3 regions of the Dyella sp. SYSU CM1112 genome follow, and region 1 is predicted to be linked to each of the others. Evidence: predicted binding sites of a transcription regulator. Region 1 holds the regulator's gene; each other region holds the start of a gene.

Region 1 (9,830 bases):
GTAGCATTCGACCTCGGACAGGCGTGCCGCCTGCGTCGCATCGATGACACCTTTCTCTACCGCTTTACGGCGAAGCACTTCCGGATCCATGCCGCGACCATCGTCGCTGACCGAAATCACGATGCGCTCGCCGCGCTGGCTGGCCGACAGCGTGACCTTGCCCTTCTTCGGTTTGCCGGCACGCTCGCGGCCGGCCGGATCTTCAAGACCGTGATCGACCGCATTGCGCAGCAAATGAATCAGCGGATCGGCCAGTGCTTCGACCAGGCTGCGATCCAGATCGGTATCTTCACCCTCGGTGATCAGCTCGATATCTTTGCCGAGCTGTCGCGCCAGATCGCGCACAATGCGCGGAAAACGCTGGAACAGGCGGCCCACCGGCTGCATGCGCATGCCGAGCACAGCAGTCTGCAGATCATCCGATACGCGATCCAGGTCACCGGCCATCGCGGACAGCGTTTCGTTGTCGCTGCGCGTAGCCAGGCTCAGCAGCCGGTTGCGCAGCAACACCAATTCACCGGCGCGACTGACAAGCGCATCCAGGCGTGCAGTATCCACGCGTACCGTGCTTTCGGTTGCCGACGATTTTGCACTGGCCGCTGCACGTGCCGGTTCGGCACGCACGGGTTCCGCACGCGGCGGTTCGGGTGCCGGTATCGGCGAAGCTGCCGCCGCCTGACCCGGCGCGCTGCCCTTGCCATGCAGGTTATCCAGCAAAGCTTCGAACTCGTCGTCGCTGATGTCTTTCTTTTCGGGTTCGGCCGCCTTGGCGCCGGGGGCGCTGCCCCTGCCATGCAACGCATCGAGCAGACTTTCGAATTCGTCGTCGTTGATCTCGTTGGAAGCGTGCTTGGGTGCGCCCGGCACTCCGCCCTGTCCATATAAGGTGTCGAGCAGCGCTTCGAACTCGGCTTCGATCGGATCGGCTGCACGCGTAGGTTTAGCAGGCTGCGCCGCGAACACGGCCGTCTCGACGACGGGGCGCAAACGCTCCAGCAATGCTTCGGGCGGTGACGCCATGGCCTCGCCGCTGGATAACGCAGCCATCATCGCATTGAGCAAATCCAGCGATTCAAGCAGCGCATCCATGTGTGCCGCGTTCAGTACCAGCTTCTCGTTACGCGCGTCGTTGAGCAATTCTTCCGCGCAATGGCACAACTGCACCATCGGCTCGATGCTCAAGAAGCCCGCGCCACCCTTGACGGTATGAAACACGCGAAACACGGCATTGAGCAGTTCGCGATCGTGCGGCGACGCTTCCAGTTCAACTAGCTGTTCACCAAGACGCTGCACCAGCTCCCCGGCCTCGACCAGGAAATCGTCACGCAGTTCGCTGTCGAGATTGGCATCCATCAATGTGCCTTCCTGCGCGCTGCAACATGCCGGGATGTACTCCCTCCCCTGTGCGCAGGGGAGGGTTGGGGTGGGGTTGCACGAGCTTGCTGCAAGGTTGACGCCGCCGCTTCCCGAGCATCACGCGAGACAGGGAATTGTTTATGGTCAGTCCTTGGCTTGCGGCTCACCCACACGCTGGTACGCGACCTGGCTCCCGCAAGCGGAGAGGTGGTCAGTTGCAGCAGCGGACGACCAGGCATCCCCAGCATGCTCAGAACCCAAACTCGCTCAGCAGACGGTCCACTTCGTCCTGGCTGGAAACTTTCGCCACTTCTACCGGCGCTTCGCGTCCGGCCAGCGCACCGGTCAGGCGCACGAGTTCCAGCAATGACGATTCCACGCTTTCGATAAAGCTCACGACCTTCTTCACGCGCTGGCCGGCGAGGTCTTGCCACGACTGCACCAGCACCATGTCATTGAGGCCTTCGCAGCACGCACTGGCAAACACCTTGGCCTGGCGCGCCAGCACGGCAGCCGGATCGGTTTCGCCGCTGTTGAAATCCAGCACGGCGGTAGCGTTATTCGACAGTGCCTCGGCTTCCGGGCGGATGCGGTCGACGAAATCCAGGCTGCGGTGGGCGGCCTGCGCGCTCATTTCCAGCACTTCACCCAGATAGTTGCGCGCATCGACCATGCTGTCCGGCACGCCTTCGTTGGCAAGGTCGCTGCCCAGTCGGCAAACGGCACCGTGCAGGTCGCGGGCAAGCACGCCCAGGGCGCGGAACAGATGCTGTTCGCGCTGGCGCACCATCGTATCCAGCGCCTGTTCGAACGTTGCGCCGTCCTTGCTGTTGAGCAGATCAAGCACTTCAGGAGGCAAGCCGTCGTTCAATGCGGCGATCGCGTTTGCATTCATGCGGAAGCTCCACTGGCTGCCAGGCGCTCGAAAATCTTGTCCAGCTTTTCCTTCAGCGTGATCGCGGTGAAAGGCTTGACGATGTAGCCGTTCACGCCGGCCTGGGCGGCGGCAATGATCTGCTCGCGGTTGTTCTCGGCGGTCACCATCAGCACCGGCAGGCCCTTCAGCTTGGGTTCGGCGCGAATCGCCTGCAGCAGCTCGATACCGGTCATGTTGGGCATGTTCCAGTCGGTCACGACCATGTCGAAGGTGTTGGCCTTCAACATCGCCATCGCGTTATGGCCGTCGTCCGCTTCCTGGATCAACGGGTTGCTGAAGCCGAGTTCGACCAGCAGGTTGCGAACGATGCGCCGCATGGTGGAGAAATCGTCTACCACCAGAATTTTCATGTTCTTGTCCAAACACGTTCTCCAAAAACGTTTGAAGCGAGGGGGAGGAGCCGGGAAACGAGTGAGCGCCGCGGACCGGTGGTAGTTGCCTGTCTTCCCTCGGAAGAAGGTTCCGCAGGAAATGCGACCGGCTGAGCCTTGACGCGCTGGCCGTACCGTCATCCCCTGGCGAAGCCCTCTCCCGAAGAAAGGGAACCGCACCCATCGGCGCAAACGGGTGATTTGCGCTGATTGTCGAAACGCTCGTTACCTGCTCCTTATCGATTCACTCGTGATTGCTAACCGCGCCACTGGCCCATGCGCGCACGCAACCTGATCAGGGCCTGGCCATGGATCTGGCACACGCGCGATTCGGTCACGCCGAGCACCATGCCAATCTCCTTCAGGTTCAGCTCCTGCTCGTAGTACAGGGACATCACCAGTTGCTCGCGCTTGGGCAGCGTGCTGATCGCTTCCGCCAATGCTCCGCGCAGGCCGTCCTGCTCGAAGCTGTCCTGCGGACCGAGACTGTCGTTGTCGGCTACGTCCAGCGCGCTGGCATCGCCGCCTTCGCCGTCATCGGGCGCGGTCAGGCTGAGCAAGCGCGCGCTGGTCGCATCGGCCAGCACCTGGTGATATTCCTCGGCACTGATGCCGAGTCGCTTCATCACCTCGGCGCTTTCCGCATCCGCGCCGGTCTCGTTTTCAATCTGCCGCACCACTTCAGCGACTTCACGCACCTTGCGATGCACGGAACGGGGGGTCCAGTCCGTGCGCCGCAATTCGTCCAGCATCGCGCCGCGTATGCGGATACCCGCATACGTCTCGAAGCTGGCCGCGCGATCAGTCGTAAAGTTTCGCGCCGCTTCCAGCAAACCGATCATGCCCGCCTGCACCAAATCTCCTACGTCGACGCTCGGAGGCAGACGACCCATCAAGTGGTAAGCGATACGCCGCACGAGCGGCGCATGCTTGCGCACCAGTTGGTCCGCATCTTCGCGTTGTAGCTGCAGATATTCCGAAGCCACGTTCATCTCACCACCCCGCAGCCGGCGCGCTCTGGCCGCTGAAAAAGGCAATTCGGCCGAGATCCGGGTACGCGGGTTTTTCCCATGTATCGACCGCACCTGCCAATTGCTTGAATCCGATCGCAGCACGGCTGGATGGCCACAAATCGACCACCGCACCTTGCCGACGGATCGCCTGCCGCAGCCATTCGTCCTGCGGCACCATACCCATGTAATCCAGCGCGACATCCAGGAAGCGTCCGCAGACACGCGCCAGCTTTTCGTACAGTTTCCTTGCGTCGCCCGCCTGCCGGACCATGTTGGCGACAATGTGGAAGCGGCGCACGCCGAAGTCATGCGCCAGGATCTTGATCAAGGCGTAGGCGTCCGTGAGCGAGGCCAGTTCGTCGCACACCACCATCACCACGTCGTCGGACGCCGCAGCGAACATCGCTACGTTGTCGGCCACGCCGGCAGCGGTATCGACGATCAGGAATTCCGGCGGCTGGATCAGCTCGTCGAAAGCACGGATCACCGCGGCATGCTCACCATTGCCCATCTTGGCCAGCCGGCGCACGCCCGATCCGCCCGGAATCACTTTCAGGCCGTGCTGTGCCGGAATGATCAGGTCCTGCAGTGCGCAGAGGCCCTCCAGCAAATGCCCCACGTGACGCGCCGGATTCAGGCCGAGCTGCACATCCACGTTGGCAACGCCCATGTCGGCATCCAGCAACATCACGTCACGTCCGCCCATGGCCAAGGCCATCGCCAGATTGACCGCCACCGTGGTCTTGCCGACACCGCCTTTACCGCCGGCGACGGCAATAGTGCGCGTCGTGCGGGAGCGTGACACCACCGGCCGCAGACTGGCCGCCTGATGAAAAACGTCCATTTCCTCGCGATCCCCGCGCACAGTGGAAAAAAGATTCTGCAAGCCTGCTGCCTGGTTCACTTGCAATGCCTCATTCATGCGATGCCGCCTTTCTTGTCCCTTCCCCCGCACGCAGAGGCGGAACGCAAGCCATGCAACTGGAGTTCTTGGCACTTATCGATTTCATAGACCCGCCACCGCCATGCCGAAGCGCTCGGCCATATCCAGATCGTCGCTCGCCGGCCCCAGCCTTCGCTGCTGCTGCGCTGCGCGGCACACCAGCACGCGCGCGTCGGCGGCGCTGATGTCTTCGGGAACGCGTTGTCCGTCAGTGGTGCAATCGAGCGGAAGGCGATGGCGAATCAGCACCGACAGCAGGCCGCCGAGGCTTGGCGCCTCGTCGAGCTTGGTGGCAATGCACACGCTCGGCTGCAATGACAGGTACGCGCGTACCGATTCTTCAAGCGCGGAGGATTGTGCGTTCGCGGCCAACACCAGGCAGGCGCGCAGCTTGGCGACTCCGCGCGTGCTTGCTTCACGCAATACATCCATCTGCTGCTGCAGGCGCGGATCGTTGCCGGAAACGCCAGCGGTATCGACCAGCACCGTGTGGTGCTCGCGCAGCAGATGCAGCGTTTGCGCGAGACCGGCCGCGTCGTACGCGGGATACACGCGCACGCCGAGCAGGCGGCCGTAATGTTCCAGCTGCGCGGCTGCGCCGATGCGATAGTGATCGGTGCTCACCAATGCCACTTGCTGCGGGCCGTGATGCATCACCGCGCAAGCGGCCAGTTTGGCGATCGTGGTGGTCTTGCCGACGCCGGTGGGACCGACCAGCGCCGTTACCCCACACACATCCGCCAGGCCACGGCCACTCACCTTCAGGCTGCGGCTCAGCAGGCCGAGCGGCAAGTAGCGCGCCTGATCCGCATTGATGTCTTCCGGCAGTTCGTCGATCAGTTGCCGCGCCACATCGGAATCGATGCCCAGCCGCGACATGTCACGCAACACGCGCGCACGCATCGGACTGCGGCGTTCCATATCGTTCCAGGCCAGGCTGGATAATTGCTGCTCCAGCAACTGCCGCAGGCCGCCGAGTTCGGTACGCATGCGCGCGGCTTCCAACGCCTGCTGTTCCATCACCGGCTGCAGCGACGCGATCTCGCTTGCAGGCATGGGTGGTGGCGGCGGCGTGGCAGCGCGCGTTTCCCGCACCGGTTCTTTTACCGGCGGCTTGGCGACTTCCCTGGCGCGCTCCTTCGGCGTTTCTTTCATGGGCGCCTTGGCGACGTCTTTCACCGGCGGCTGCATCGGCGCCGGCGCAGGAGCCGCCGTGGGCGCATTGATACGTGCCGCTTCGCGCATCAGCGCTTCGTCGTAATCGACAGCCGCGATGATCTCGATGCCTTCCTCAAGCCGGCGGGTGGAGAGAATCACCGCATCGGCGCCCTGCTCGGCGCGCACATCGCGCATTGCCTGGCGCATGTCAGCTGCGATGAAGCGTTTGATCTTCATGGGGTGCTCCTGTGATCGACACCGGATGCCACGTGCAGCTGCTTTTTGTTCACGCTATCAATGGTCATCCGATATCCCTCACTGCCGCCTTGCCTTGTCGCTGTTCGTGTTTGATTCACGGCGTGCCATCCGTGGCCCGCGCGCTGCCGGCGTTGCCGTCAGCGCCCAATCGCCTGCACCAATCGCACACGACGGTTGTCCGGTACTTCGTTGTAAGCCAGTACATGCAGGTTCTGGGCCACGTGGCGGGTAAAGCGCGAGAGCCACGGACGCAGTTGCGGCTGTACCAACATCACCGCCGGTTCGCCGTTTGCCTCCTGCCGCCGCGCCGCTTCAGCGACGCTTTGCTGCAGGCGGTCGGCAAGCCCCGGCTCGACGGCCGCACCTGCTGCACCACTGCTTGAAAGAGATCCGAGCAAGATCTGTTCCAGCTCAGGCGCCAGCGTCAGAACCGGGATTTCCGTGCCCAGACCGGCAATTTCCTGGACGATCTGGCGGCCCAGCGCCACACGCACATGGGCCGTCAAAGCGCCGGGATCCTGACTCTGCCCCGCGTGCTCCGCCAAAGACTCGACGATGGTGCGCATATTGCGGATCGGCACCCGCTCGGCCAGCAGGTTTTGCAGCACCTTCACCACCACGCCCAGCGAAAGGCGCTTGGGCACCAGGTCTTCCACCAGCTTGGGCGCGCTCTGCGAGAGGCGGTCCAGCAGCTGTTGCACGTCCTGATGACCCAGCAGCTCATGGGCATGGTTCTGCAAGATATGCGAGAGATGCGTGGCGATCACCGTCGCCGGGTCGACCACGGTGTAACCGAGCGCCTGCGCATGATCGCGCTGGCTGTTCTCGATCCACACGGCCTCCAATCCAAAGGCAGGATCGCGCGTCGCCACGCCCTGCAAGGTGCCGTGCACGCGACCGGGATTGATCGCCAGATGACGCTCGGTATAAACCTCCGCCTCGCCCATCGGCACCCCCATCAGCGAAATGCGGTACGTGTTGGGACCCAGATCGAGGTTGTCGCGGATATGCACCGGCGCGACCAGGAAGCCCAGCTCCTGCGAGAGCTTGCGACGCACGGATTTGATGCGCGCCATCAGCTCGCCGCCCTGGTTTTTATCCACCAGGGGGATCAGGCGATAACCCACTTCCAGGCCAACCGGGTCGACGCTGGCCACGTCTTCCCAACCCAGCTCCAGGCGCTCGGCCGATGCCGGCGCCGGCAACGCCTCGGCAGATGCCTTGGCTTGCCGCTCTTTCGTCTCTTTCTCGCGCCGGATCATCAGCCAGGCGGAACCGCCGCACACCGCGCCCAACAGCAGGAACGCGATGTTCGGCATGCCTGGGATCATGCCCATCACCACCAGCACCACGCCGGCCACGGCCAGTGCACGCGGCTGCGCAAACACTTGCCCGACCACCTGCTTGCCCATGTCCTGCGACTTGGACACGCGCGTAACGATCACCGCCGTAGCGATCGACAACATCAGCGCCGGCACCTGCGCAACCAGACCATCGCCGATCGTCAGCAAGGTGTACGTGCGCGCCGCTTCGGCGGCGGAAAGGCCATGCTGCAACATGCCGACGAAAAAGCCGCCGATGATGTTGATGAAAAGAATCAGGATGCCGGCGGTGGCGTCGCCGCGCACGAATTTCGAAGCACCGTCCATCGAACCGTAGAAATCCGCTTCCTCGCGCACTTCCTGGCGGCGTTCGCGCGCCTGTTCCTGCGTAAGCAGGCCGGCATTGAGGTCGGCGTCGATCGCCATCTGCTTGCCCGGCATCGAATCCAGGGTGAAGCGTGCGGTCACTTCCGACACGCGCGTGGCGCCCTTGGTTACCACCACGAAGTTGATGATGGTGAGGATGCCGAACACCACCAGGCCAACCGCGAAATTGCCGCCGATCACGAACTCGCCGAAGGCTTCGATCACCTTGCCCGCCGCACCGGCGCCATCATGGCCGTGCAACAGGATCACGCGACTGGATGCGATGTTCAGCGCCAGCCGCAGCAAGGTGCCCAGCAGTACCACCGTGGGAAACGCCGCGAATTCCAGCGGCCGCATCACATAGACCACGGCAAGCAGGATCACCAGCGACAATGCGATGTTGAAGCTGAAGAGAATATCCAGCACGAACGGCGGCAGCGGCAGCATCAGCATCGCCAGCATGGCGAGCATCACTACCGGCGCACCGACACCGCGCCGGCTGACCTGCTTGAAGGTATCGAGAACGCTTGCGTTAGCCATGCGTATCGCCTTGAAAGTTACGTGCTTCGTTTACGGTTGGCGGTAACGGCCCTGCAGCTCGGGATCCACATCCGGCTTCGGTACCGTGGGTCTGGGACCACCTTGCTCGGTGGCCTGCTTGAGTTGGTAGACGTAAGCAAGGATTTGCGCGACCGCGACATACAGCGCCGCCGGAATCTCGTGCCCAAGCTCGGTGGTCGCATACAGCGCGCGCGCCAGCGGCGGCGCTTCCACCAGTGGAATGCGATGTGCATCGGCAACCAGGCGGATCTGCTGGGCGAGCACATCCACGCCTTTCGCCACCACGCGCGGTGCGCGCATGCGCGTGTCGTCGTAGCGCAACGCCACGGCGAAGTGCGTGGGGTTGACTACCACGACGTCGGCCTTTGGCACTTCCTGGATCATGCGCCGGCGCGCGATCTGGTGTTGCATCTGGCGAATGCGACCTTTCAGCTGCGGATTGCCGTCGGTTTCCTTGTGTTCGTCCTTCACCTCTTGCTTGGACATGCGATGGCGCCGTCCGTAATCGAAGCGCTGCCAGATCGCGTCGATGCCGCCGATCACCATCAGCACCACCGCAAACAGCAAAGCCGCATGCGCCACCAGCAACAGCGCTTCGCCAATGCCGTAACCGATGGCGCCGTTGCCGGTAGCCATCACGGCGACTTCGTCATGACGCAACAACATGATCAGCGCGATGCCGATGAAGGTGACTTTCAGCAGCGACTTGGCCAGTTCCACCAGGCCGTTGAGCGCAAACAGACGGCCAAATCCCGCGATCGGATCCAGCCGTTCGAACTTCGGCACCAGGGCTTCCGAACTGAAGTTGAGGCCGCCGATCAACACGGACGATCCGACTGCGGCGATCAAGGTGGCGGCAAACACCGGAATCAGCAGCGCCAGGGTGTCGCCCATCACGGCGTGGAACACGCGCGACATCAGGGCATCGCTGAACAAAGCGTCGCGCGAGTAATCCAGGCCCAGCGCATAAATATGCCGCAGATGCACATACATGCTGGAGCTGTACGACATCAGGATGCTCGCACCGGCCAGCACCACCGTGGCGCCGGAAAGATCGCGCGAGCGCGGAATCTCGCCTTTCTCGCGCGCTTCCTGCAGGCGTTTTTCCGACGCTCGTTCGGTGCGGTCTTCGTTTTCGGTCTCGGCCATGGCGTGCTACCTCCTCGCCATAACCGGCGCCTTCCCCTGCATGCAGCAGGGGGAGGGAGAAGAGAGTGGCTGGACATGGGCCGTCCGTTGGGCGCGCATATCAAAGCCCCACCACATGCCGCATCACATCCCAACCCACCGCCTGCAGCGCCGAATACGCATTTGCCAAACCGCGCATCGCCAACCACAGCGCGATAAAGCCCATACAGATGCTGATCGGGAAACCCACGGCAAACAGATTCATGGCCGGCGATGCACGACTGGTCGCGGCAAAACCGATATTCACCAGCAGCAACGCGGTCATCGCCGGCAAGGCAACACGCAGCGCGCCGGAGAACAAATCGCCGCCGGCCGCCACGACCGTCCACAATGATTTTTCGTCGAGACCGTTCACAC
Region 2 (9,830 bases), on a different contig from region 1:
TTGCTGACCAGGCGGTAACCGAACAACACGCCGGCAACGATGACGACGATATCTACGGCGGTCATTTGCGAAGCCCTTCGAAATAGCTCAGGTACATGCGCAGCGACTCCGACGGGTCATTTTCGGGCTCTACGAATCCCAACGACTCCGTCACGCGTGCCTGCAAAACATCTGTCAGTTGCTTTAGAGACGAGGCCGAAAGCAAGTGCGTTGCCACTTCACGCAGATCGAGGGCAAATTGCTGCTGAAGACCAATCTTCCGCACGGTATTCAGCGCAAACGGTGCGCACAGCATCGCGTCCAATGCGATGGCTGCCACGGCACGCCCTGAAAGTCCCAGCGCTTCGCGCCTTAGATAAACATGCACCAGCATGCCGACAATCAGCGCATAGACCGACACGAGCCACGCAAGCAGCCACGCCATCGCATGCAATGCGAACAGCACGCAGGGCAGGCCCATCGCGAACAGCAGCAACAATGCCATGGTCCAGGGTGCGATATCGCGCAAGGCCTGGGATACGCGAAGCAGGCCGGGCAGTGCGGATTCGTCCTGCCGCACCTCCGACACCGACCATGCCAGCCTGAACAGAGGTCGATGCACGCAAAGAGGATGCGGCAGGAAGACGCGCCGGCCGCCCAGTTCAAATGCGGAACCGCCGGAGACGAGCCATCCGCCGCGAGTTCCCGTCAACACGATTTCGTTGTGATAAACCAACAAGGCGGAGTCGAAGAGATAGAGCACAACGACTCCTCCCAGCAGCATCCAGCCGTCCTGCAAGGTCATTGAGGCTGCTGCTTTTTCTTGAAGAGGTTCTTGAACCAGGCACCCACCGCAACCAGGCCGGCCGCGATCAGCTTCCATGCCGCAATCAGGAATCCGCCGATCACCTTGAACAATCCTTTCTTGGCCGCCACGGCCAATGCACCGCCGGTAATCAGCGCAGCCAATCCGTATTCGGCCACCTTGTCGCCCGGACGATACTCCGCATAGCTTTCGCCGGACGAATACTGAAAGCCCGGCAAGGTGCTTTTGAAATCGGCAATGGAGGACGCCAGCCGCTGGGGCGGTGTAACGACGGTCACATCCATCACGCCATGCCGTCCCAATAGACGCGTGTTGTAATTCACGATATGCGCATGCGTCTGCACATCGTCTAGCAGGATGGACCAGGCCAGCGATTTGATTTGCGTGTCGTACTCCGGCTTAGCACTCCACCCCAGGATATTGAGCTCATCCCAGCCGCGTGCCTTGCGCTCCTTGTTCTGCTCGGTCGTGCCCTCGCGATAGGACTGGAGAATGGCATCAGGATCGAGCTTCTCATTGTCCTTGACGTAGCCAATATCCTCGTAACTGAAAAACGCCACCCAGTGGAGCGTTTTGGGAGCGAGCGTGTACTCATCGCCATTGCTCGGCGGGTTATGCAAAACCTCATTGAGAGAACGCGTTCCGGCCGGATCCAGGAACGCATAGCCGTCCGGTACCTTCAGCGTTGCGCGACTGCCCAGTTTCACTGTCGTGGGCCCAACCTGCCATGGCAAGGATGAAATAGGACTTCCCTGAGCAATGACCGCACTGCTGGCGCAGACCAGCAGCCATACGACAAGCACGCCTAAAAAGCGCTTCATTCCTTCCCCCTTTATCGAGTGACTCCATTTACCCCGGAATCACTTTATCAGACTGCCAAGAGCCGTGTCCGCCAGGGCATGGAGGACTTAGCGGTCCAATTCTTCCGGCGATTGCACGGTGTAGCCTCGTGCCTTCAACTGGGCAAGCGACCCGTCCGGCGAAAGCATTTGCTCCATCGGCAGCACGGCGAACGTTTGCGTATTGCGCGTCAAGGCGGCTTCGGCGGCGGCAAGCCATGCGGCCTGCATGCGCTGAGGTAGGTCATGCAAGCCCAGCTGCTGGGCGAAATCAGCGTTGACTACCGCAATCACGCACGACTCGTGGCGTCCGTTCACGGCAAAACCACGCAAGGCCTCGATGTCGCCGGTCGACCATGCATTGGCGCGCTCGACCAACGCGCCCATATCGTTCTGCACGGTGTCGAGGGTCTGGTTGAAGCAACTGATGTCATGCAGGTTCGTTTGCTTGATGGTCGCGATCGCATCGCGCGGATGTTCCACCACCCATTGATATGTCACGGGAATGCGCTTGATGTCGTGCCGATCGGCCATCTTCAGCACTGCCTTGCCGACATCGTTTGCATTGGTGAGCCCCGCTCTGTCCAGCGCCTTCTGGTAAAGCTTCAGCGCTACCAGGATCGGGCGCCAGTATTCGATACCCCGGTCATGACCGAAATAGGTTTGCTTGAGCGCTTCCCACCGCGCGTATATGTCAGGCGGCAAAATCTGCTGCAAATTTGCGCCATCCGGATTCTTGCGCGCGCCATATACCGATGGCAGCAAGGCGAGCTTGCTGAAAAAGCCGGCGTCAACTTTCAGTTCCGCCCGCGGCGCTTCCAGCAGCTCTTGCGAATGCGCCAGCGTTTGTTCGACCTCCGTCGAGCGCCATTGCATGTGTTTGGGTAACGGCGTCAGCGTGCCCAGCACCCACATCACATGATTGCCCTTACTCACCTTCCACAGACCCGGCCCGGGCTGGATGCCAGTAACCGTGACCGGCTGCAGCAAGGGTGCGTGGGTGGGTGAAGGCGTGGGCGCACTGGCCGGAGGGACAGGCGCGGACTGTCCTGCCGCCGCGATCGAGAAAAAGAGAGCCAGCAGACCCAGGCCGGCCACAGTCATCGTGCGCATGCGTGATCGCTCCTGGATCGCGGGGAAACGAGCCATACCTCGGGCGATTTTAGCGTGAGCGCGCCCGGCCTCGCTGGCTGAACGCACCACTGAATAGACCGCTCAAGTCGCCGCCCTCACAGCCGATAGCGGCGCAAGCCCTTGGAATACGCTTGCAAGTCGGCAGAAACCGTACCTCGCGTAACTCGATGGCTGCGAAGATCAGCGTCACCGTCAGCAGCCGTATCTATGCGTCGGAGCGCATATGCATCTGGACATTCCAACTCTGATCTATGTCAGCGGACTCATCAGCCTGGCCGCATGCATCGGGTTCAGCTTGCTGCTCCTCGTGCTGCGTGACTTGCCCGTGCTGCGCACATGGGTAGCAAGCATGTGGGTGGCGACGTCGGGCATTGTGCTGATCGGTTTGCGCGGCAGCATTCCCGACAGCCTTTCGATCATCGTCGCCAACGGCGCCATCGCTTTCTCCAACGTGCTGATGCTCAAAGGCATCGCGGCGCATGTGGGGTATGCATTCCGTTGGCGTACGCCGCTGCTCGTCGTCGCCTTGTATACGGTATTGATCGCATGGTTTGCCTATGTGGACCGCGATTTACGCATACGCATCGTTCTCGCCAGTCTTTTGTCAGTCGGCTGGGATGTGTGGAACATCACTCTCTTGCTGCGTTACGGCCAGCGCGAGATCCGCATCAGCTGCCGACTGACCGCCGCGGTGCTGGGCATCGATGCGACTTACTTCGCCATCCGCGCACTGATACCGCTAGCCCCCCATGCGGGCCAGGACTTCATGAAAGCCGGCGCACCGGTGGTAAGCACTTACGTCGCGGGCGTGCTGATCAGCGTGGCCATCTATTTCGCGCTCCTGCTGCTGATAACGGAGCGCTTGATGGTGGACCTGCGACGCCTGGCACGCACGGATGCCTTGACTGGCCTGCTCAACCGCGGCGCCATTATTGCTGACGGCACGCAGGCTCTCGTGCGCTGCCAAAAACACCACAAGCCTTTCGCCTTGCTGATCTTCGATCTCGATCACTTCAAACAGGTCAACGACCGGTGGGGCCATGAGGCAGGCGATGCCGTGCTACGTCACTTCACGGCCATCTTGCAACAAGGTGCATCGCGGCAATCCTCAAGCCTGGCCAGTCGGTATGGCGGCGAAGAATTCCTGCTGGCACTGCCCGACGCCGGTCTTGCCGAGGCCATGTCCCTGGCGGAACAGTTGCGGCAGGTGCTGGCGGATGCTCCCATCATGTTCGGTGACCACCCTATCGCCATGACAACCAGCATCGGAGTAGCCATCGCGCAAGCCGGGGCAACTTTCGAGCACTTGATTGCGCAAGCCGATGAAGCGCTTTACCGAGCCAAATCCGAAGGCCGGAATAGCGTGATTCACGCACCTGCACAAGCCGGATGGCAGGTAGCCTGATCCCTGATCCAAGACACCTCGCGCAAAATCCGCGTGCAAAAAAACGGGGCATCGAGGCCCCGTTTCGTCCAGATCAAAACGTACTCGCTTACAACGCCGCCAAGGCCGCGTTGAAGGTTTCGCTCGGGCGCATGGCCTTGCTTACCCGCTCGATATCCGGGTGGTAATAACCATGAATATCGACGCTCTTGCCCTGCGCACCGTTGAGCTCAGCGATAATCTTGGCCTCGTTTTCGGTCAACACTTTCGCCAGCGGTGCGAAGCGTGCTTTCAACGCAGCGTCGTCGTTCTGTTCGGCCAGTGCCTGCGCCCAATACATCGCCAGATAGAAATGGCTGCCGCGATTATCGAGCTCGCCGACTTTACGTGCCGGCGATTTGTTGTTGTCGAGGATCTTGCCGTTGGCCTGATCCAACGTCTTCGCCAATACGCCAGCCGCCTTGTTGCTGTAGCGGTTGCTGAGATGCTCCAGCGAAGCGGCCATGGCAAGGAATTCGCCCAGCGAATCCCAGCGCAGATAATCCTCTTCCAGGAACTGCTGCACATGCTTGGGTGCCGAGCCGCCCGCACCGGTTTCGAACAGACCGCCGCCGGCCATCAACGGCACGATGGAAAGCATCTTGGCGCTGGTGCCCAGTTCCATGATCGGGAACAGGTCGGTGAGGTAGTCGCGCAACACATTACCGGTGACCGAGATGGTGTCCTTGCCCTGGCGAATGCGCTCCAGCGAAAACTTGGTGGCGTCGACCGGCGCGAGGGTACGGATGTCCAGGCCACTGAGGTCGTGATCCTTCAGGTAACGCTCCACCTTCTTGATGATCTGTGCGTCGTGCGCGCGGTTCTGGTCGAGCCAGAACACGGCAGGCGTGTTGCTCAGGCGTGCGCGGCTTACCGCCAGCTTCACCCAATCCTGCACGGGGGCATCCTTGGTCTGGCACATGCGCCAGATGTCGCCAGCTTCCACGTTGTGTTCCAGCAATACCTTGCCGTTCGCATCCGTGACGCGCACTACGCCATCACCGGCGATCTGGAAGGTCTTGTCGTGCGAGCCGTATTCTTCGGCGGCCTGCGCCATCAGGCCCACGTTGGGCACGCTGCCCATAGTGGCCGGATCGAACGCACCGTGCGCTTTGCAATCCTCGATCACCGCCTGGTACACACCGGCGTAGCTGCGATCCGGAATCACCGCCTTGGTGTCTTGCAGCTTGCCTTCGGCATTCCACATCTTGCCGGAGTCGCGAATCATCGCCGGCATCGAGGCATCGATAATGACATCGCTGGGCACATGCAGGTTGGTGATGCCCTTGTCCGAATTCACCATCGCCAACGCCGGGCGCTTGGCGTATTCGGCTTCGACGTCCGCCTTGATTTCAGCCTGCTTGTCGGCCGGCAACGCACCGATGCGCGCATACAGATCACCGATGCCGTTGTTCGGATTGAAACCGATGCTCTTCAAGGTGTCAGCGTGCTTGGCGAGCACGTCTTTGTAGAATTCGGTCACCACCTGACCGAACAGGATCGGATCGGACACCTTCATCATGGTGGCCTTCAGGTGCAGCGAGAACAGCACGCCCTGTTTTTTTGCCTCTTCGATCTGTGCGTCGACGAAGCTCGCCAAAGCCTTTTTGCTCATGACGGACGCGTCGATGATTTCGCCCGCCGTAAGCTGGGTCTTTTCTTTCAGGACCGTGCTGCTGCCATCCTTGCCGACCCATTCGATCTTCACGACCGTGGGCTGCTCCACCACGGTGGAGGCCTCGCTGCCATAGAAATCGCCGCCGCTCATGTGTACGACGTGCGTCTTCGAATCCGCCCTCCACGCACCCATCTTGTGCGGATGCTTGCGCGCATAATTTTTCACCGACGGCGGCGCACGGCGGTCGGAATTGCCTTCGCGCAGCACCGGATTTACCGCACTGCCCTTCGTCTTGTCGTAGCGCGCGCGGATGTTCCACTCGCTCACGTCCTTGGGCTCTTCCGGATAATCCGGCAAGGCGTAGCCCTGCGACTGCAACTCCTTGATGGCGGCCTTGAGCTGCGGCATCGAGGCGCTGATATTCGGCAGCTTGATGATGTTGGCATCCGGCGTGGTCGCCAGTTCGCCCAGCTCGGTCAGGTCGTCGGATACCTTCTGGCCGTCTTTGAGGATGTCCGGGAACTGCGCCAGGATGCGGCCCGCCAGCGAGATGTCCCGCGTCTCCACCGTGATGCCCGCTGTTGCGGTATAGGCCTTGATGATTGGCAGCAGGGACTGCGTGGCCAGGTACGGGGCCTCATCCGTCAGCGTGTAAATGATCTTCGGCGTCTGGGACATGGTTTGCGGAACCTCGTTGGCGTGATGCGTAAGGGAAACGCCGCAAAACCAGAGCACGAGACATGCGACGCGTCCACGCTAGTGGCGTCGGATTCGCCGAAATCAAGCTGCGTGATGCCGGCCACATCTGACGTAATCGCTGATTGTCGCGTTTTATCCAAGCCTGGGAAAGCACATAAGCAGTCCATTTCCTGCACGTTCCTCCTCTTGCGTCCTGCCATGATCCTCGGCGTCCTGACGCCGGACCATGCAGGGTATGAAACCCCGTGTCGGTCCAGCGCGCCGGCACGAATACCTTACTTCGCGTCAACCGAAGGCTCGCGCATGCTCTGCAAGGTGCGGCACATCATGTCCACCGCTTCGTCGCCGCTGCGTGGCGAGCGGCGCATGAGGATGTAATCGAGTGCTTCCAGCGCAGGCATGCCGTTATCCGGGCCCAGCACACGCAAGCCCTCGCCCAGTGCGCTGGCCGGCATGGCGGCAACGGCCAATCCCGCCAGCGCAGCCGCGCGCAGGCCAACCAGGCTGTAGCTGGTATAAGCAATCCGAAACGCCACGCCTGCGTGGCGCAGGGCATGCAACACCATGGCGCGCGAAATAGAATTTTCCTGCCGATAAAGCGCCAATGGCACCGGGGCGCCCGACGGCCACTGGTAATCCGCTGCCGCTGCCCACACCAGCGCCTCGCGCCACAGCGTCTCGCCCTTGGAAGACCCGATCGGCCGCTTGATCAAGGCCACATCGGTGCCGCCTTCCTCACAGGAACGGATCAGATCCGCGCTGGTGCCGACATCGACCTCCAACAAGACGTCCGGATAAAGACGCGCGAAACGCGCCAATATCGGCGGCAGGCGTGTAGCGGCCACTTCTTCGGACGCACCCAAGCGCACACGCCCCGAAAGACGTGGCGCCACCAACCGGGTACGCAGAATTTCTTCTGCTTCCAGCAATTTGCGCGCGTGTTCAAGCAACACCTCGCCATCATCCGTGAGTCGCACGCGTCTCGTCGTTCGCAGCAACAGCCGCCGCCCCAGATATTGTTCCAGCCGAAGCACGTGTTGGCTGACCGTGGCTTGGGCAAGTTCCAGTCGATCCGCGGCACGACGAAAACCGCCGCAGTCAGCAACGGTGACGAAACTGAGCAATGCATCCAAGTCCAGCCGGGGGGACGCGCGCTCCGATTGATCGCTTTTCATGATCGTATATATCGCATGTATCTAGTTTTTCAATCAACCCATGATGCCTACGATGCTCCCCAGCTTTCACCGAGGAGATCGTCATGACGACAAAAGCCCCTGTTCCGAGCCAGCTGCTAGAAGGCATACGGGTGATCGACCTGACCCGTGTCCTTGCAGGCCCTTACGCCACCATGGTGTTGCGTCACCTGGGGGCGCGCGTGACCAAGGTCGAGCGGCCTGGCCATGGCGACGACTCGCGTGCATTTGGTCCATTTCAGCAAGGCAAGTCCACGTACTTCACCGCGCTTAATGGCGGCAAGGAAAGCATTGCCCTGGATCTGAAGAATCCCACCGACCGAGAGATTTTCGAAACGCTGCTGGAAACAGCCGACGTGCTCGTCGAGAACTTTCGCCCAGGCGTGATGGATGCACTGGGCTATGATTGGGACAGCCTGCACCACCGGTATCCGCAGCTGATCTTCGCCTCCGCTTCCGGCTTCGGGCAGACCGGGCCCTATCGCCATCTGGCCGCCTACGACATTGTCGCCGAAGCCATGAGCGGCCTCATGAGCGTCACCGGTGAATCGGGCGGACAACCCGTCCGCTGTGGCGTCTCCATCGGCGATATCACCGCCGGCCTGTATCTGACGATCGGTATCTGCGCCGCGCTGCATGATCGTGCCCAGCACGGCCACGGACGCCGGATCGACGTCGCCATGCTCGATTGCCAGGTCGCCATCCTGGAAAACGCACTCACCAGCTTCGCAGCCACCGGCGAAATGCCGCGGCCAGAAGGTACACGTCACCCGTCACTGGCTCCCTTTGGTGCTTTCCGCGCCGCCGACGGTGCCTTGGTGATCGCTGTCGGCAACGATGCCCTGTTCGCCAAACTATGTCAGGCGCTTGGCTGCGCCACGCTGCCGACGGATCCGCGTTTCAGCAGCAATGAAGAACGCCATCGTCACGTAGATGCGCTGACCGACACACTGGAGCTTTATCTTGCCAAGCGTCCGGTTGACACATGGATAAACATACTGCGTGATGCGGGCGTGCCATGCGGCCCGATCAATGACATGGCTGCGGTGATGCGCGACCCACAGCTCGCGGCGAGACGCATGATCGTAGCCGTGCAGGATCCCGCGGCCGGCATCTTTCAGGTACCCGGCAACCCGCTCAAGGTGGACGGCGAAGACGGCGATGCATCAGCCTTTCATCCGGCACCGGATTTGGATGCCGACCGTGCCCGCATCCTGGCCGAACTGAAGACACCGGTTGCCATGCAAGGAGGGTTGCGTCATGCCTAAGCCCGTCCTGGAACAACCGCTCGATGTCGCGTTTGACGGCCCTGTGGCGACGTTTACCCTCAACAATCCTCTCAAGCGCAACGCGCTCAGCCACTCTTTACTAGACGCGCTTAGCGCTGCATGCGCTATGGCGACCGGGCGAGCGCGGGTTGCGATCTTGCGGGCCGCACCCGGCTCTGCCATCTGGTCCGCCGGACATGACATTGACGAACTACCTCGCGACGGCAGTGATCCACTGGCTGCCGGTACGCCTCTGGAGAAAGCCGTGCAGGCTCTGCGCAACTGTCCACTTCCGATCGTTGCCATGATCCAAGGTTCGGTGTGGGGTGGCGCCGTCGAATGCGCGATGAGTTGCGACCTGGTGATAGCCGAAGAAAACGCCAGTTTTGCAATGACGCCGGCGAACCTCGGTCTGCCTTACAACACATCCGGCCTGCTTCACTTCCTGGATCGCCTGCCCGCGGGGTTGGTGAGGGATATGTTCTTCACCGCACGTCCGATTGGGGCAGCCGAAGCGCTCCGTTGGGGTCTGGTCAACCGACTTTGCATGGGCGCCGAGATCGAAGCCGTGACGTACGACCTGGCCAGCCGCATCGCCAGCAAGGCACCGCTAGCCATCGCAGCGGTAAAAGAACAGCTGCGCCTGCTTTCGGATTTGCGCACATTGCCCAGGCAAGCCAGCGAAGCGATCGAAAAGACTCGCCGCCATGCTTACCAAAGCCAGGATTTTCTGGAAGGCTTGCGCGCATTCAAGGAAAAGCGCGCACCGCAGTTCATGGGCTACTGAGCAATCGACACCAGGCGACTGCGCTAGCTCTTCATGGCCGCTCAGCCAGCGCCAGCCGGCCGCG
Region 3 (9,830 bases), on a different contig from region 1:
GATGAAAGAAGCGAGTCCCCCTGTGATGGATATGGCGGCGATTCCTTGCATTCGTCGTAGGTACCTCTCTAGGAAAGGTGACAAGAAAGCCGTCCGATCGCGTGTGGGCCCGACGGAGCCACGCAGGCCATGGTCGTAACGACTTGGTCGACATGTCCCTTCCTTTCACTCGCGTGGAAGGAAATAAGACATTGCTGAAAAACGTCTGCACTTGCCCCGATCTAAATGTCGGGGCGGTGGATAGTGCGCTTCACCGGCGACAACGTCCAGTGCCTTTGCCGATTTAGGTGTTTCATCTGATTTACAACGGTGTCGGCGATACCGAATCACTTATTCCGTTATCACAAAATCTTTATTACATCGCGCCTGAAGAAGTCGCGTTTGCATGGAAGCGATGTGCCAGCCCGCTGGCACATTCAGGTGCTGCCAGCAACTGGTTTCGTCCTTGCGCCTTGGCGCGATACAAGTCGCCATCCGCCGCATTGAGCAAATCGAGCCATGTGATGATGGCGGCACCGCCTTTCGCGACACCGATGATCTCCTTGCGTGCAAGCAATAGGGGGTGAACAACTACACGTTCGGCCACACGTAGTGCGATGAGCAGAAAACAAAAGAATGCCAGCAGGCACGCACCAATCAGCAGCAAGCTCGTGCGGTCTTCGTGCTGGACATGGGATACTTGATTCATGGCGCTTTGCATGAACAAGTCCTCCAACTGTTCCAGTCCTTTCAGATCCGGCATGACCTGGCTGGTAAAGGCCGCCGCACGCATCATGTAATCGAAGCCGGAGCGTGCTACGAGGGTGTCGATCTGCGACAAGGTACGCCCGAAGAAATCGCGATCTACTCGTGCGCGCAAATGATGAATAACCTCGTCCTGCGGCGTGCCGGGTGTATCGGCATTGGGCATCAGGCGATGCAGCTGATCGATGTGGCCACGCGGGGTCGCAATGGTTTGCTACCGTGCGGCATCAATCGGCGTCGGCGTTGACAACGCACGACCAGCATCGAGCCGATGATGGCCGGAATGAGCTGAGAAATGACTGATCCGCTTTACCCTGCGCCCGGAACAGCGGCGACGCAGGTTATATCGGCGATGGCACCGAAAACGAAAGGGTTAGCAGTAGCAGGGTCCAGCTGAGGTACAGGAAAATCCGCTGGCTATGCCATCACAACGTGGACTTCGCCTCGCGGAGCAGGGTATGCGGGGGATGGGTCGAGCAGACTACGCCGGAGTCGGAGTAGCGCTTGGTGGGCAGAAGGCGATCTCTCAGTCGATACCGCGCAGGCGCGCCACCATACCCACCGACGCAATCAGGGCGCGCGACAGCAAATGCATGTCCATAGGCATATGGCGCCGGCGCACGTCCAGTAGCAATGCGATACGCATCTCATCGCTATGATTCCAGACTTCATGAAGGTAGGTATCGTCCCACAGTAAATATTCGCCATTGCCGATGCGATGTTCCTGATCGTTCAGCGATAGCACGGCTGCCGGCTGCCCGTTTACGTCGACAGGTACAGAAAGACCCAGCTGGAAGCGCAATACGCCGCGAAAAGGCCCGCGGTGACGCGGGATATGTTTGCGTGGCGCGAGAAAGGACAGCGTAGCCGACACCACATCGGGGGATGAGGCGATGATCGATGCAAGCTTCGGGCATTCGGCCATGTTCTTGTCGATAAGGGTCCCATACACCTTCAGGATGAATACGCGCCAGTCTTTGCCATCATTGGCGGAAATCGGTGTTTGTGCCGGCATCACTTCATGGAAGCGCGGAATGGCTTGCATGCGGGCCGCAACACCAAGCGCTTCCTCGCGGAGCGATGGCCACGCATCGACGAACTTGGCGGCGTCCGGAAAATACAGAGCCGACTCCAGCACGGGAGGCGTATTGATGCGCGCGTCGTAGAGCCGGCGCACCGCATTGGCAGACAGGTCGTATAACAGGCTCATATGCGGTGACGCCTTGTCGCGGGTTGCAATCCCATAAGGTTCGACATCCTTGGATTTCAGTGTAGCTTGCGAAGACGAAGCGGAGCCTATCCTGCCCTTTCATTTACAAGGCATCGTGAAGACCGTCACGCGAAGAACGGATAAGGCGTTTTGCTGTTGACACTGCCGGATCGGGCGGACCCGCAACACTTTGCGTCCCGCCGAGGCGCCGGCAAAGTGACCCGCCTGATCAGGATGCCGAAATCATCACGCAGTTGCGTCCGGCCCGCTTTGCTTCGTAAAGCGCGGCGTCAGCCCGTCGGCGTGCGGCCATCATGTCTGGTTCGTCGGCGCGGGCAATTGCCGCCCCGATAGATACGGTAAGCGCGTAAGACTGGCCTGCGACGGAGAACGGTGTTCGTTCCACCGCACCGCGGATGCGCTCGGCCAGCGCCAACAGATCGGCTTCTTTGACGGCTGGGGATAACACCAGAAATTCCTCCCCGCCGACGCGCCCAACCAGATCTCCCACGCGCAACATCCGCCGGATACTGGCTACCAGCTCCAGCAGCACGCGATCGCCATCGTCGTGTCCAAAGCGGTCGTTGATACTTTTGAAGTGATCTGCATCGATCAGCAGGACGCCGATGGACTCTCGCTTGATGCGGGCTTGGGCAAGCAGCGTCTGGGACGCTTCCTGCAAGCCGAGACGATTGGTAACGCCGGTCAGCGGATCAATGCGCGCTAGCTCATGCAACTCGTGCTGAAGAATTTCGTTGTAAAGCAGAAGGAAACCCACGCTTGCCAATAATGGCTGCAGGCCAAACAGCAATACATAGATCACGTTGACCGCCGAAGGCGTATCGATGCCTTGCAGCGGTGTCGCGAGCGTCCATAGCGAGACATTGCGCCAAACCAGCAGTGCAATGGCCAGCACATAGGCCAGCAACAGCAAGCCTTGTGCACGTGTATCCGGTTTGCGAAAGCCGCTCCACAGCGCAGCGATATTGAGCATGGCGTTCGCCGTGAGAATGAGAGAGCCCCACAGCACACGCAGCTGATAATCAGGATGAACCACGCTCAAGTAGGTGACGCCGATCCAGCCGGCAAACCCCAGCAACAGCGCCTCCCGCCAGCGCAGCGGCCGACCAAGCAGCATGCGCAAAGCCACGATGGTCAGGGCCTGCGCCGAAAGATTGAGCGTATTGCCCCACAACAGGAGAGCAAGCTGGGAGAGCTTGAAGTCGAAGGCCAATACGAAGTCGCCGCCAGCCTCCAGCAGCAAGGCCACGGCACGCCAACGCAAACCCTTGAGTGCGTGGTCACTTCCGCTACCGGTGCCGAACCACAGCATCAGCGCCAGCACGAGCGCCTGGCCACCATTGATGAGCGATAGTGTCTCGACGTTCAAATGCATCGTGAGATCCCTACTCCCGATATCTCCGAACCCTATGCCATGCGAATGACGCGTCGCTGAAAAGCTTTGCTCAAGCCATCAGCACAGCTGGGTTAGCGCGAGCTGGTATGTATGCTTGTCGACATGGATTTCCAGCCTCCAAACGAAGGTTATTCGTATCATCGGCGCGTGCATGGGGAGGTTGAAACTGCACATCCATGCGCGCGGCATATGCGGAGGGATCAGGCAAGGAGCGTGCCACGGCTTCAGAGCGGCCCTATCGGCGATAAATACCGCGAAAAGCTGAGGGGAAATGCTCGTTTAGATTTGTGAAGAAACCCTACGTGTGCGTGCAAAAGCGACGCGCAGCGACACGTTCCGCATGACCATCAAGAGGTGAAGCGCGGTGATGCGCAGGGAACTTCACGCTGATGCCGCCGTGCCTGAGCGAGCTTTCATTAAGAGCTGGGTATCCGGCCGATCAGGCAGGTTAGGATTTCGTGCAAGCTGGCGTCCTTTCGCGATTAACGCGCAAAGGAATCGTTTGCGCCTTCAAGAGCGGTTCTCTAGCGAGGTAAGTACGCAAGTCACAGTTGTCTGCAATGATAGGGTGGCCTATGTTTCCCAGGCTGCCGACGTCCGCCACGATGTCGATCCATTACCCACACTCGCAGGAGAAAAACCGCCATGGCTAAAACAAGCAAGGCCGATAAAGCCGACAAGGCTAAGCAACTGCGCAAGGCACCGCTGAAAACCCCGAGTCCACTCGGCGAAAACGCGCGGCGCGACATATCCGCTGAGCTCAATACTTTGCTGGCGGATATCTTCGCGCTTTATGTGAAGACCAAGAACTTCCACTGGCATATGTCCGGACCGCATTTCCGCGACTATCACCTGCTGCTGGATGAGCAGTCCACCGAGATCTACGAGACCACCGATCCCGTGGCGGAACGCGTACGCAAGCTCGGCGGCACGACGCTGCGCTCCATCGGGGATATTTCGCGCCACCAGCGCTTGTCCGATAACGACGCCGATTTTGTCACGCCGGCCGACATGCTCGCCGAGCTGCGCGAAGACAATGGCCGCCTCGCCGATTTCATGCGCAAGACGCATGATCTCTGCGACGAATACAACGACGTGGCGACGGCAAGTTTGCTGGAAAACTGGATCGATGAAGCGGAACGGCGTGTGTGGTTCCTGTTCGAAACCGGGCGTAATACCTGAAAAGTGTGTGGCTGAGCCTATGAACGGCAGGGCGCCGGATTTGGCGCCCTGCCGTTTCAGTGCATGAGCGGGTCGGCCCTGCGCTGTCTCACCCGTGATACCGAAAGCCACGGAACGTCATGGTAGGAAGCGCTTACCACCCACGCTGCGGCCGTAATGAAGGTGGAAATGATCAGGCCTGTCCAGGCAAAGCGCTGCGCCGGGGTATGGATCACGGCAGGTATCCAGACGCATACGGTGAAAATTCCCATCATCCATGTTTCCAGGGCGGCAGCCAGCCGTGGAAGCACGCCGAGCATGATCGCAAACCCTGCTGCGATGTGTGCCGCGCCTGTCAGATAAGCCCATGCCATGGGGTTCGGAAACCAGGATGGCACCATGTCGGCCGTAGCTCGCTCATAGATGATGTGTTCCAGACCGATCAACGGTAACGACACGGCAAATAACGGGCACGCCGCGTGCACTGCGCGCGGGCCGGTGAGGATGGGGATATGGCGTGTGGTGTTCGAACTCGCCGCCTTTGCATAGAGCACCCAGCTGCCTGCCACCAGGATCGCGATTTCGGCGCAACCGCCCCAGTTGATCTCATGCAGCGGACCGGCGATGACGCGCGGAACGTGCAATGCCAGCAGCCAGATCGAGGTGTACATCATTGCGATGAATGAAGCCGGCACCCACGTGCGCTTGCTGAGCAGCCCCGCTCCCGTCAGCACCATGACGCAGCCGGACAGCATGGCCAGGTAAATACGTCCGGGGACGTGTTCGGGAACAGGCTGCCATACCGAGGCGAAATCTCCTGAGAAGAGACAGAGCACACCTAGCGCCACAAAGGCCAGTGCAAACAATACCCGCGCCATATCCGAAGTCCGCATGCCGATCCTCCTGCGTGGATGCCCGGACCATTGATGCCATTTTGGCATCGCGGCTCAAGAGCCAATTCGGGTGGCATCAGGCAGACCAATACCGAAAAGAATGGGATTGCCGGCGAAGCTTGCCCCCGTTTCGCCCGAACAGGCGCCGTTGACGGTCTGTCTTCGCCACTACGCTGGCGTGCTCGCGCACGATGCGCTCTTTCGCACGAGGTACCTCATGGATCGTCGAATCTTTTTGAAAAATACATTGCTTGCTTCAGCGGCCGTCGCTCTTCGTCCATCGTCGCTGCTGGCTGCAGGCGTCAAAGGGCGCGCCGACGCCGCTGATATCGCGGCACTGGAGCACCAACATGGCGGACGGCTTGGCGTCGCCATCCTGGACACCCACAGCGGACGACGCATTGCCTATCGCGCCGACGAACGGTTCCTTCTGTGCAGCACCTTCAAGTTGCTCCTCGCGGCATCGGTGCTCGACCGCGTGGATCATGGAACGGTGCAGCTGGATCGCCGCTTTGTCGTCCATCACAGCGATTTGCTCGACTACGCACCCATCACCAGCCATCACGTCGGTCCTCCAGGCATGACGCTGGCCGAGCTATGCAAGGCCGCCATCACACTCAGCGATAACACAGCCGCCAATGTGCTGATGGCCCATCTAGGCGGTCCCCGCAGTGTGACGGCCTATGCACGACGGTTAGGCGATACCAAGACGCGGTTGGATCACATGGAACCCGACCTCAACCGCCCCAGCCCCAACGGTGTCAGCGATACGACTACACCCGGTGCCATGCTGGCCAATCTACAAACCCTGCTACTGGGTCATGCGCTTTCCGATGCATCACGTGCGCAACTGATCACTTGGCTGCGTGGAACCGTTACCGGCAAAAAGCTACTGCGAGCCGGTTTACCCGCCGATTGGCAGGTGGGTGAAAAAACCGGGAGCGGCGATACTGAAACCAATGACGTTGCCATCATCTGGCCGCCCGCTCGCCAACCGATCCTGGTCGCTGCGTACTACCAGAACGCCACGGCCGATAGTGATGGCCGCAGCCGGGTATTGGCCGAGGTCGGCCGCATCGTGGGGCTGCTATAAACGCACAATGTGACGCAGGGTGTGGCGGTCGGTCACTGCCGTGTCACGCCCTGTTTTCTTCATCCGCGTGCGCCGCCTGTTTGTTGGTCTGGTAATACAGGCGGGCCATGTAGAACAAGGCGAGGCAACGCCAGACGATGTGCACGAGTAGCGCTTTGTTGGTTGCACTACCGAGTTCGGACTGTGAAAACACAAACAGGTTGTAGGGCAAGGACAACAGCTGATACACGCCCAAAAAGCAAAGCGATGCCTTGCTTGACCGGGTCCACAACCAAGCGAGCCCCACCGCATACCAGGCGACATCGATCAACCCGAGCCCAAGAAACTGCCGGGTGATCAGCATCCCGACGATGAACCAGGCCAGATGCCCGGCCTGGACGCTGAAACTGGGGAGGACCGCCTGCCGTTCCGGGAACAGCTTCTTGCCGAGCAGCCATACAGCGGCGGTGGCAAGCAGCGGCACTAACAGATCGACTCCTGCATACATCCCAATCGCCCAACCACCTATCGCAGCGGCGGCAACGGCTACCTTCGCATAGGTGCCGCGTGCATCCTCGCGATCGCGCGGCGTATGGGCCGCTGCAGACTGCTTGGTATGCATGGACTCTTCGGGATTCATCGTCTCCCCTGCGGCAAGGGCATTTAACTCGCTGAACACAGCTTAATGCCTCGCGAAGTGAAATAGCCATCCAGAACCTCCGGCATACCCGAAGTGTGCGCTAGCGCAACATAGGTATCCGGACGAATCAGGTACAGCGCATGGCGCGCCAAGCCGGCTGTTTCGTATTCAAGGGACCAGGGAAAAATGTGCAGCGGCAGCGTGTGGCGAGTGCACCATGCACGCAAGGCCGCATTTGCCGCGCCGTAGACGTGCACCTGCCAGACGGTCGACGCAAGGCTGGCAAAGTTGTCATGGCTCCCGGTAGCCACCCAGGGCAAGCGATCGCCGCCATATACCTGCCCCGCCAAACCTTCACTCAGCGAACTGTCCCGATAATCCAGAGCGAGTTGCGAAACGGTGCGAAACAGCCATTCGCGCAGACTTTCAACATGCATCAACCTGGGCATCAAAAGAGGTGCCAGGCGCGTCCGTAGCACGTTGGCGACGTGTCCTTCCGCCGTGGCGAATGTGAAAACGCGATCCGTGGTGGCCACGAGCCTGCGTGCGAAGTCGATGCGTTCGGTTTCATAGCTGTCGAGCAGGCTCGCGGATGCTTGTCCGGACACGACGGCGGCGAGCTTCCAGGCCAGATTGACGGCATCGCCGATGCCGGTATTCATGCCTTGGCCTCCGGCAGGACTATGGATATGCGCCGCATCGCCCAGCAGAAAAACGCGGCCTTTGCGGAAGTGCTCGGTAACCCGGTGATGCACGTGATAAGTCGAGAACCAATGCACCTGAGTCACCGCCACCTTGAGATGCGCGATGGCGCGTTCTTGCACGTCGTCGAAGCGAAGGGTTTCGGCATGCTCGGCGCGTTCGTCGCGTACCGTGCCGACCAGGCGCGCACGGCCCGGCCCGGCAAGCGGAAAGACCGCCAGAAAATCCGCTTCGTCCAGGTCGATATGCAATTCGCCGTTCATTGCCGGACCCGTGGCGCTCACGTCCGCCACGTAGAACACTTGCTTGTAGGTACCGCCTGGAAAGCCAATGTCGAGTGCCTCGCGGACCCGTGAACGTGCGCCATCGCAACCCGCAACGTAGCGGGCCATCCAGGTTTGCTCGGTACCGTCGGCACTGCGTAATCGTGCGACGACGTCTCCTTCCTGTTCGATGAGATCGACAAGCTCGGTTTCACGCTGCACAGATACTCCCAGCTGCGCCAGCCGCTCGATCAACAGGTGCTCGTGTTGGTCTTGCGGAAAAATCAGCAGGAACGGATACGGAGTGAGACCCGCTCCCATGGCGGCGAACGTTACCTGCGTAGCACGCTCGCCTTTCACCCAAAGATTGACGGCAGGCACCTGGTGACCGTTCGCCACCACCGTATCGGCGAGATCGAGTTGACGATAAAGCTCCAGCGTTCGGGCTTGTACGGCAAGCGCACGCGAGGTCGTGCCCGGCATGGCGGTTTTATCGATGATATGCACGTTCACGCCGAGCTTGGTCAGCCATAGCGCAAGCACCAGGCCGGTTGGGCCGGCACCTACGATCAGAACGTCGCTACGCATGCTGTCCACCTCGCGATCAGCGGCGTTGCCGCGCCCGCATCATTCGATGTCCAGTTTGTAGCCTACTCCATAGATCGAGCGGATCGGTTCGCGTCCCGGTGCCGCCTGTTCGAGCTTGCGGCGAAGATTCTTGATGTGGCTGTCCACCGTGCGATCGGTTACCACGCGATGATCCAGATAGAGACTGTCGAGCAGCCGGTCACGCGAGAACACCCGCCCCGGATGAGTCGCCAGGATGTTGAGCAGTCGGAATTCCACCGGCGTCAATTCCAGTGCGATGCCATGAAAAGTCGCGCTATGCGTCGCTTCGTCGATGCGCAACACCATCGCGGCCTGTTCGCCGGCACCACGCGCTCGCCGCAAAATGGCCTTGACCCGCGCCACCATTTCGCGAGGGCTGAACGGCTTGCAGATGTAATCGTCTGCACCGAGTTCCAGACCCAGTAAACGGTCGATTTCTTCCACACGCGCGGTGAGCATGACGATAGGCACGTCGCTGAAACTGCGCAACTCTCGGCAAATATCCAGGCCGTCGCGGCCGGGCAGCATCAGATCGAGCAGCACCAGATCGGGTGGGCGGGTCTTTATGGCGGGTATGGCATCGCGGCCATCGGCGATCCAGTCCGAGTCATAGCCGGCCGCGCGCAGATAATCACCCACCAAGGCCGCGAGTTTGGGCTCGTCTTCGACGATGAGGATATACGCACGTGCAGGCGGCGACGATGCATCCATGTCATGTCTTCCCGGTAGGCAAGTGGATGCTCAGCCACAGTCCGCCGAGTGGCGAAGGTTGCGCCGTCATCGAACCACCGTGAGCCTCGACGATGGCGCGGCAAACCGCAAGGCCCAGTCCGGCCCCGCCGCTCGCACGATTGCGTGATGCCTCGCCGCGGAAAAAACGATCGAACAGGCGAGGCAGATGGGCTGTATCGACACCCGGCGACGAATCCATCACATCGACGATGGCGTTCCGTGTGTCGCTACGACAGGCGATACGCAATACACCGCCCGCGTGCGTGTAGCGCGCACTGTTTTCAATCAGGTTCGAGAACAGCTGGTGCAGGCGGTCCTTGTCCGCCGCAACGATCACAGGCGCAGCCGGAAGTTTCAATTCCAGCAAGACATCAACTTTGCGAAGCC

What was found. Region 1 encodes FliA, which starts transcription of late flagellar genes. Its sites were predicted from a motif close to TAAAGTTTNNCNNNCNNNGGCCGATAA; they were not measured.
Region 2: AC4HNJ_RS05480 (GGDEF domain-containing protein) is a predicted target of FliA. The motif match lies at 2,860-2,886, and genes of this name have one in related genera.
Region 3: AC4HNJ_RS08960 (GGDEF domain-containing protein) is a predicted target of FliA. The motif match lies at 3,509-3,535, and genes of this name have one in related genera.

Annotation. Positions count from the first base shown of each region.
Region 1 is NZ_JBZEGI010000003.1:327,811-337,640, forward strand. Features, by position in the region: gene AC4HNJ_RS07155 (chemotaxis protein CheA) at 1-1,353, opposite strand, end outside; gene AC4HNJ_RS07160 (protein phosphatase CheZ) at 1,607-2,251, opposite strand; gene cheY (chemotaxis response regulator CheY) at 2,248-2,655, opposite strand; gene AC4HNJ_RS07170 (RNA polymerase sigma factor FliA) at 2,922-3,656, opposite strand; gene AC4HNJ_RS07175 (MinD/ParA family ATP-binding protein) at 3,658-4,599, opposite strand; gene flhF (flagellar biosynthesis GTPase FlhF) at 4,684-6,015, opposite strand; gene flhA (flagellar biosynthesis protein FlhA) at 6,174-8,264, opposite strand; gene flhB (flagellar biosynthesis protein FlhB) at 8,295-9,434, opposite strand; gene fliR (flagellar biosynthetic protein FliR) at 9,535-9,830, opposite strand, start outside.
Region 2 is NZ_JBZEGI010000002.1:539,360-549,189, forward strand. Features, by position in the region: gene AC4HNJ_RS05460 (J domain-containing protein) at 1-65, opposite strand, end outside; gene AC4HNJ_RS05465 (hypothetical protein) at 62-784, opposite strand; gene AC4HNJ_RS05470 (DUF2167 domain-containing protein) at 781-1,626, opposite strand; gene AC4HNJ_RS05475 (TraB/GumN family protein) at 1,714-2,757, opposite strand; gene AC4HNJ_RS05480 (GGDEF domain-containing protein) at 3,002-4,183, shown strand; gene AC4HNJ_RS05485 (NADP-dependent isocitrate dehydrogenase) at 4,272-6,497, opposite strand; gene AC4HNJ_RS05490 (LysR substrate-binding domain-containing protein) at 6,794-7,693, opposite strand; gene AC4HNJ_RS05495 (CaiB/BaiF CoA transferase family protein) at 7,777-8,979, shown strand; gene scpB (methylmalonyl-CoA decarboxylase) at 8,972-9,766, shown strand; gene AC4HNJ_RS05505 (efflux RND transporter permease subunit) at 9,798-9,830, opposite strand, start outside.
Region 3 is NZ_JBZEGI010000005.1:11,600-21,429, reverse strand. Features, by position in the region: gene AC4HNJ_RS08970 (nucleotidyl cyclase domain-containing protein) at 356-910, opposite strand; gene AC4HNJ_RS08965 (aspartyl/asparaginyl beta-hydroxylase domain-containing protein) at 1,271-1,954, opposite strand; gene AC4HNJ_RS08960 (GGDEF domain-containing protein) at 2,184-3,350, opposite strand; gene AC4HNJ_RS08955 (Dps family protein) at 4,017-4,553, shown strand; gene AC4HNJ_RS08950 (DoxX family membrane protein) at 4,610-5,425, opposite strand; gene bla (class A beta-lactamase) at 5,643-6,518, shown strand; gene AC4HNJ_RS08940 (hypothetical protein) at 6,562-7,137, opposite strand; gene AC4HNJ_RS08935 (FAD-dependent monooxygenase) at 7,161-8,690, opposite strand; gene AC4HNJ_RS08930 (response regulator) at 8,730-9,422, opposite strand; gene baeS (sensor histidine kinase efflux regulator BaeS) at 9,424-9,830, opposite strand, start outside.